2 regions of the Rhizobium sp. GCM10022189 genome follow, and region 2 is predicted to be linked to the other one. Evidence: predicted binding sites of a transcription regulator. Region 2 holds the regulator's gene; the other holds the start of a gene.

Region 1 (4,211 bases), on a different contig from region 2:
GAAATTCCGCACGCGTCTGGAGGCTCGCGCGCAAGGCTTCGTTAAAATTTTAGCGTCTGCTTGAACGGGCTTTTATGACTCTTTTGTTATCCACGCCTCAGCTAGGGGTAGCAAACTGGGGGATAGAGATGGCCTGGAAGATGATGCTCGCAAGCGCTGTCGCAATGGCTGCGCGATCCGTGCCTTATGCTGCGCTGAAACCGACAGGTCAAACGTTCGTCGCGCACGCCAGCGACGACATGGTGCTGAAGTCGACGCCCATCAACCCGGACTGGATCATCAGCGGCAATCCGCAGGCGCGCACGGCAGAACATTCCCGCGGCCACGACGAGGCAGCGCTCACGGCGATCTGGGATTGCACGGCAGGCGAATTCCGCTGGCGTTTCGGCTGGGACGAGACGGTCATGATCCTCGAAGGCGAGGTGCACGTTACGACCGAGGACGGCCTTGAGCGCACGCTGCAGGCAGGCGATGTCGCCTTCTTTGCCGGCGGCACCTGGGCGAACTGGCGGGTGGACAATTACGTCCGCAAGGTTGCCTTCCTGCGCAAGCCCTTCCCGAAGCCGCTCGCCATCGCCTACCGCCTGCGCAACCTCTTGCGCAGCAACGGCAGCAACGGCAGCGCCGGCATCGCCGCCTGAAAATAGCGCCCGCGCAGATGCCGGAAGCCATTGATTGCCGTTGCGTTTGAGGCCTGACCGACCTACATCTGGGCGGCATCAGCTCAAGGGACGGAAATGGCCAAGATCAAGAACGTAGCGGTCCAGATGGACCATGTCTCCGGCATCAATATCGCGGGCGATTCGACCTTCGCCATGAGCCTCGAAGCGCAGGCGCGCGGCTACAGGCTCTTCCATTACACACCTGAGCGCCTGAGCTTTCGCGACGGCACGCTCTATGCGTCCGTGGAGCCGATGGTGCTGCGCGACGTCAAGGGCGACCATTTTGAGCTCGGCGCGCCGGAGCGCATCGACCTCTCGACGATGGATGTCGTCCTCTTGCGCCAGGACCCGCCCTTCGACATGGCCTACATCACCTCGACTCATCTTCTGGAACGCATCCATCCGAAGACGCTCGTCGTCAACGATCCGGCCTGGGTGCGCAACTCGCCGGAGAAGATCTTCGTCACCGAATTTTCCGACCTGATGCCGAAGACGCTGATCACCAAGGACCCCGGCGAAATCCGCCGCTTTCGCGACGAGATGGGCGATATCATCCTGAAACCGCTCTACGGCAACGGCGGCGCCGGCGTCTTCCATTCCACCAGGGACGACCGCAACCTGTCGTCGCTGCTCGAAATGTTCGGCCAGCTTTTCCGCGAACCTTTCATCGCCCAGCAATATTTGCCCGACGTGCGCAAGGGCGACAAGCGCATCATCCTCGTCGACGGGGAGTTTGCCGGCGCCATCAATCGCGTCCCGGCCGAGCATGACAGCCGCTCCAACATGCATGTCGGCGGCCGTGCCGAGCCGACCGAACTGACGGCGCGCGAAAAGGAAATCTGCGAGCGCATCGGTCCGGCCCTGCGTGAACGCGGCTTCCTGCTTGTCGGCATCGACGTGATCGGCGATTACATGACCGAGATCAACGTCACTTCGCCGACCGGCATCCGCGAGGTGAAGAAGTTCGGCGGCGCGGATATCGCAAGCCTGCTGTGGGATGCGATCGAGCGCAAACGCGGCTAGGACAGGTCCGGCAAGCGTCCGTAGCGCTTGGCCGAAACAGGGAGAGAGCATTTGCGCGGTCCGGGGATCGAAGAAAATGCTCAGCCTGTTCCGCCTTTGATCGCCTTCGTTCCGACTTTGCAACCGGCCGCAATTCGATTGCAGCGGAAGGCTGAATCTGTTCGCTTATCGTTCTTGTTTTATTCCGCATTCCGTGCAAGATTGTGACCGCCTTCATAGGCGGGGCATGAAGATTACGAGGCAGGGGCATGGTCGCGCGCGTCAGCACGGTTGCATTTCAGGGGATTGAAGGTGTCCCGGTGGAGGTCCAGGTCATGGTCGCCCCCGGCAAAATGGGGATGCAGATCGTCGGCCTTCCGGACAAGGCGGTTGCGGAGAGCCGCGAGCGGGTGCAGGCGGCCTTGCACGCCTCGGGGCTGGCGCTGCCTGCAAAACGTGTGACGGTCAACCTTGCGCCTGCCGACCTTCCCAAAGAGGGCAGCCACTTCGATCTTCCCATCGCGCTCGGGCTGATGGCGGCGCTCGGCGCCATTCCGGCGGATGCCCTGGCCGACTACGTCGTCGTCGGCGAACTCAATCTCGACGGCACGATCGCCGCCATCGCCGGCGCCCTGCCGGCCGCTATCGGCGCCAATGCCACCGGAAAAGGGCTGATCTGCCCGGCCGAAAGCGGCGCGGAAGCCGCCTGGGCGGGATCCGAGGTCGATATCCTGGCGCCGCGCAGCCTGATCGCGCTGGCCAATCATTTCCGTGGCACGCAGATCCTGTCGCGCCCGGAACCGTCCATCCGTCCCAACGCCGCAAACCTTCCCGATCTCGCTGAAATCAAGGGGCAGGAAAGCGCCAAACGGGCGCTGGAAGTGGCCGCTGCCGGCGGCCACAACCTGTTGATGGTCGGGCCGCCCGGTTCCGGCAAGTCGATGCTGGCATCAAGGCTGCCTTCCATCCTGCCGCCGCTCTCGGCGGCCGAACTGCTGGAAGTTTCGATGATCCATTCGATTGCCGGTCAGCTCTCGGGCGGCAAGCTCTCGGACCGCCGGCCTTTCCGCACGCCGCATCATTCGGCGACCATGGCAGCCCTCATCGGCGGCGGCCTGCGCGCCCGCCCGGGCGAAGCTTCGCTTGCCCATCACGGCGTGCTTTTTCTTGACGAGTTTCCCGAATTTACCCCGCAGGTGCTCGATGCCTTGCGCCAGCCGCTGGAAAGCGGCGAATGTGTCATCGCGCGCGCCAACCACCGGGTTTCCTATCCGGCGAGGATCCAGCTTGTCGCGGCGATGAACCCGTGCCGCTGCGGCATGGCGGGCGAACCCGGCCACACCTGCGCCCGCGGCCCGCGCTGCATGAGCGATTATCAGGCCCGCATTTCCGGACCGCTGATGGACCGCATCGATATCCGCATCGATGTGCCGGCCGTTTCCGCCGCCGACCTCATCCGGCCGACGGCGGCCGAGGCGAGCGCCGATGTCGCCCGCGCCCGTGCGATCCAGCGCGAGCGTTACGCTTCGGCAGGTGCTGCGGCTGTTTCCACCAATGCCGGATGCTCCACCTCGATGATCGAGAAATTCGCCGAGCCGGATGCGGCAGGATTGCAGTTGCTGCGCGATGCCGCAGACAAGATGAAGTTCTCGGCGCGTGGCTATCACCGCGTCCTGAAAGTCGCCCGTACGCTCGCCGATCTCGATGGCAAGGATACGGTTGGCCGTATTCATCTGGCAGAAGCGATCTCCTATCGTGTTGCCGGCGAAAGGCTGCCGGCAGCGGCGTGATATAGGCGAATAGAGAGTGGCGAATAGCGAATAGAAAAGGCTTGCCCGACACCGACGGGACATCCACCTTTCGCTATTCGCTATTCGCTATTCGCTATTCGCTATTCGCTATTCGCTATTCGCTATTCGCTATTCGCTATTCGCTATTCGCTATTCGCTATTCGCTATTCGCTATTCGCTATTCGCTATTCGCTATTCGCTTAGCTTCCCAACCCCTCAAACAACGCCGTCGAGAGATACCGTTCCGCAAAGGACGGAATAATGACGACGATGGTCTTGCCGGCATTTTCCGGGCGGCGACCCACTTCGATTGCGGCCGTCAGCGCAGCGCCAGAGGAAATGCCGACCGGCACGCCTTCGAGCCTGGCGACCAGCCGGGCCTGCTGGAAGGCCTCGTCATTGCTGACGGTGACGACCTCGTCATAGATGCTGGTGTCGAGGATCTTCGGCGCAAAGCCGGCGCCGATACCCTGGATCTTGTGCGGGCCGGGCGTGCCGCCCGACAGGACCGGCGAGTCGGCCGGCTCGACGGCAACGACCCGAATATCCGGCTTGCGGCTCTTCAGCACCTGGCCGACGCCGGTGATCGTGCCGCCCGTGCCGATGCCGGCAACGAAAATATCGACCTTGCCGTCCGTGTCGTTCCAGATTTCCTCGGCCGTCGTCTTGCGGTGGATTTCCGGATTGGCCGGGTTTTCGAACTGCTGCGGGATGACGGCGTCGGGAAGCGAGGCGGCAAGTTCTTCGGCCTTGGCGA
Region 2 (4,211 bases):
CGCGCACTTCGACGGCTTCATGCGCGCCGGTCGAAGCACCCGAGGGAACAGCCGCGCGGCCCATGCTGCCGTCTTCGAGATAGACATCGACTTCGACGGTGGGATTGCCACGGCTATCGAGAATCTCGCGGGCGATGATATCGGTAATTGCAGTCATGGTTTTTTCCTGCTCGGTGGGTGGATAAATCGTTTGAAACCGTCTTAATCGAAGGTGCGCAAATTACAATGGCACTTTGCGACACCTTCGTCCTGCATGTCTGACCGTCGCTATAACACGATCATGTCAGGCTTTTGACTGTCAGCCCTTGGCGACCGCGTCCAAAGCGAGCAGCTTTTCCAGAAGCCGCGGCATATCCTTGAGATAGACCATGTTCGGGCCGTCGCAGGGCGCGTTGTCGGGATCCTGATGGGTCTCGATAAAGACGCCGGCAACGCCGACGGCAACGGCTGCGCGCGCCAGCGTCTCGACGAACTGCCGCTCGCCGCCCGAGGTTTCCCCCTGCCCGCCGGGCTGCTGGACCGAATGTGTGGCATCGAAGATGACAGGCGCGCCGGTTGCCGCCATGATCGGCAGCGAGCGCATGTCGGAAACCAGCGTGTTGTAGCCGAAGGAGGCGCCGCGCTCGCACAGAAGAACGTTCGGATTGCCGCTCTGGTTCAGCTTGCCGAGCACGTTCTTCATGTCCCAGGGGGCCAGGAACTGGCCTTTCTTGACGTTGATGACGCGGCCGGTCCTTGCCGCGGCCACCAGAAGATCCGTCTGGCGGGACAGGAAAGCCGGTATCTGAAGGACATCGACGACCTTGGCCACCTCGGCGCATTGTTCTTCCGTATGGATGTCCGTCAGAACCGGAATGCCGAGCTCTTTTTTCAGGTCGGCGAAGACCTCCAGCCCCTTCTCAAGGCCCACACCGCGCTTGCTCGACAGCGAGGAACGGTTCGCCTTGTCGAAGGACGTCTTGTAGACGAGCCCGATGCCGAGCTTGGCGCAGAGTTCCTTCAAGGTGCCGGCAACCATGAACGCGTGGTCGCGGCTTTCCAGTTCGCAAGCGCCGGCAATCAGCGACAGGCGTCCGGTATTGGAAAAAGTAACCTTGCCGGCGCCCTCGCCGACCGTCACCACGGAGTTCGTATTGGTGCTCATGATCTTTCCTCGAAGGCGAAGAGCGTGCCCTGCCCGGGCGCCGGCTTCACCAGAATTCGGTTGGCCTTGCGTGTGTATGTGACCCCGTTAGCAGCCAAATGCGCTTCTGTCACGGCCAGATCGCCGACGGCAAAGAGGATTGCCCGTCCACGCAGGCCGCGATCGGTATCGGGCGTCACCAGATCGTAATAGGCCTCCAGTCCTTCAGGTGTCATCAGGCTGATCTTCGCATTGGCGGTGGCAATCTGCAGCCCGAAGCCCGTGTCGTCAGCTGACACGACCCTTGCAACCGATCGGACGAAAACACCGAAGGCCTTCGGCTCCGGCGCAGCCAGGGCAATTTCGGCAATACCCGTGACACCATTGGCATGCGTCTCCAGTACGGCGCGATCGGCGGGCAACGGGTTCACGCGCTCGACGGCAAAGAGGAGGAAATCCGGCGCCCGGAGATCGGCGGCGAAGGCGAGCCGGAAGCCGGCAACACTTTCTGCGCCATCTGGCATTTTCACCGGACGCTCGAACTGCAGCAGGGAACCGGCGCTGATGCCGGCCTCGACGAATCGGGCATGTTCTCGCCTTGCATCGCCGGTGGCGAAGGCAATCGCGGAAAGGCCCTCGTCGCCGCAACGGAAGCGGAATGCCTGGTCACGGGCGGCAAAGACGTTGCCGCGACGCGCCGCCTGCTCGCTCTCTGCAACGCTCGCGACGCCCAAAGGCTCGAGATAGGTTTTGTCGGCAAAGAACACGCAGGCATTTTCCGTGCCGAAGGGATGGCGGGCATCGGGCGCGACCGTGAAACCCAGCTTGTCCAGCCTTTCGCGGGCAAGGTCGATATCCGTCACCGGCAAGACGAGATGATCGATCGGAAGCCTGTCTTTGCGCATCGGGTTCCCTCCAGCAATGACAAGGAGATGTGCTTCAGCAGGCCTTGCGAGGCAAGGGTGCGAAGGCGCAAGGGCCGCGAAAAATAAAATTCTCGACAGAATGAACAGAAGTTTTACGAAAATTTAGCCACTTGCGGAACACATATGGAACATATAGTGTCCGTTCTGGATTTGTTTCAAGACTGGGGTTACACGCCATGCTCACGCGCAAACAACAGGAACTCCTTCTTTTCATTCACGAAAGGATGAAGGAGTCAGGCGTTCCGCCGTCTTTCGACGAGATGAAGGACGCCCTGGATCTGGCCTCGAAATCCGGTATTCACCGGCTGATCACGGCACTCGAGGAACGCGGCTTCATTCGCCGGCTTCCGAACCGGGCGCGGGCGCTCGAAGTCATCAAACTGCCGGAAGCCTACAGCCCGAGCCTGCAACCCCGGCGCGGCTTTTCGCCGAGCGTCATCGAGGGCAGTCTCGGCAAGCCGCAGCCTGTGGCGCCTCCCGCCTCGGCCAAGCCGGCACCTGCCGCCGATAACGGCAATTCGGTCTCCGTTCCCGTCATGGGGCGCATCGCCGCCGGCGTGCCGATCTCGGCGATCCAGAACAATACGCATGACATCACGGTTCCGACCGATATGCTTGGCTCCGGCGAACATTATGCGCTGGAAGTTCGCGGCGATTCGATGATCGAAGCCGGCATTTTCGATGGCGACACGGTCATCATCCGCAATGGCAGCACGGCCAATCCCGGCGATATCGTCGTTGCACTCGTCGACGACGAGGAAGCGACGCTCAAGCGCTTCCGCCGCAAGGGCGCATCGATTGCGCTCGAGGCTGCAAACCCCGCCTACGAGACCCGCATTTTCCCGCCGGATCGCGTCAAGGTTCAGGGCAAGCTCGTCGGCCTCATTCGCCGCTATCACTGACCGGTGACAGGCCGGCGTCCGCGAATGCATTGCTTCGCCAGTCATAGGCGCGGTGACGCATCCAGGGGCGCTGCAACGTGTCGAATGTGGTGGTGGCCTCAACTCCGTTGGCAGTGAACCGAAGTTCGACGGAACCTGTCCTGCGCAACGTTTCGCCGGTCAAGAGCAGCGCGCCGGAGCGGCAGCGGTCGACGCGCAGCCGGACGGGGGTCACGACAATATCGGCCGTATCGCAGGCCGGCCCGAGATAGGCGGCATTGTCGATGACGGTCAGCCTCTTTCCGTTGGCGAGCGCGACGCTGCACCAGGCGCCCTTCAGGCAGGAGAAACGCGAGGGAGGGCCGGTGTCGGCCGCCTGTCTCATCGCCTCTCTGGCTTCATCCTGCTGATCCGGCGAAAGCTGCAACCGTTTGCCGTCAGGCGCGGCGGGCGCCTTGGCGGCTTGGAGCATTACCGGCTTGCGGTGCTCTTCGAGGGCAAGCGCCCGCTGCCATTGTTCGAAGATGAAGGCGGGCGGCTTCTCACGGTTTGAAGCCATCGCCTCTCCATCGACTATGGCAACAAGCCCGCCATCCTCTGAGATGGCGATATCGGGCGCCGCACCGGACGGGAGAACGGCCACAGCAAGCGTGGAGACCGCGACAATTGCCGTTCCCATGTGCCGCAGCCCCGTTCTGAGCAGCGTCAGCAGCAGAAAGCCGGAGACGGCTGTCGGGAAATACCAGCCGGGCAAGCGGCCGATATCTATATTGCCGCCCCACCCCGCGATCGCCTTGGCGATCGTGATCACCAGATCGAGCCCGAAGCCTGCCACCTGCCACAGCCAGCCGTCCAGGCCGAAGGGCATCAGCAGCATTGCCAGCATGCCCGCCGGCATGACGATGAAGGAAATGACCGGCATGGCCGCAAGATTTGCCGGCAGGCCATAGGCCGTCAGGCGGTGGAAATGCTCGATCGAAAACAGTGCCGTCGAGAAGCCGCCGATCAGCGACGTCAGGAAAACGCCGCCGAAGAAACTGCCAACCATGGAGATCGGCTTCATGATCGGCAGCCTGGCAAGAGCGTTCTCACGCATCGGCCGCCGCTTCCAGAGATCGTAGCCGGCGACAAGTGCGAGCGTGGCGGCAAAGGACATCTGGAAGCTTGGCCCCAGCACTTCCGATGGCGAGACAGCGAGGATCACGAGAGCGGACAGCGCCACGTTTCTAAGGCTGATCGATGGCCGGTCGAAGAAGACGGCGACCAGCATGATCGCCATCA

Evidence for each region. Region 2 encodes LexA, which represses DNA repair genes until DNA is damaged. Its sites were predicted from a motif close to TGTTCNNNNTGTGTTCNG; they were not measured.
Region 1: a site for LexA is predicted at 1,855-1,872, ahead of ACFPWW_RS24995 (YifB family Mg chelatase-like AAA ATPase). Genes of this name have one in related genera too.

The regions. Positions count from the first base shown of each region.
Region 1 covers NZ_JBHSOR010000049.1:794,727-798,937, reverse strand. Annotated here, with positions in the region: gene ACFPWW_RS25005 (cupin domain-containing protein) at 129-641, shown strand; gene gshB (glutathione synthase) at 738-1,685, shown strand; gene ACFPWW_RS24995 (YifB family Mg chelatase-like AAA ATPase) at 1,934-3,454, shown strand; gene cysK (cysteine synthase A) at 3,655-4,211, opposite strand, start outside.
Region 2 covers NZ_JBHSOR010000002.1:326,346-330,556, forward strand. Annotated here, with positions in the region: gene eno (phosphopyruvate hydratase) at 1-157, opposite strand, end outside; gene kdsA (3-deoxy-8-phosphooctulonate synthase) at 299-1,144, opposite strand; gene ACFPWW_RS01785 (VOC family protein) at 1,141-2,028, opposite strand; gene lexA (transcriptional repressor LexA) at 2,226-2,951, shown strand; gene ACFPWW_RS01795 (ComEC/Rec2 family competence protein) at 2,932-4,211, opposite strand, start outside.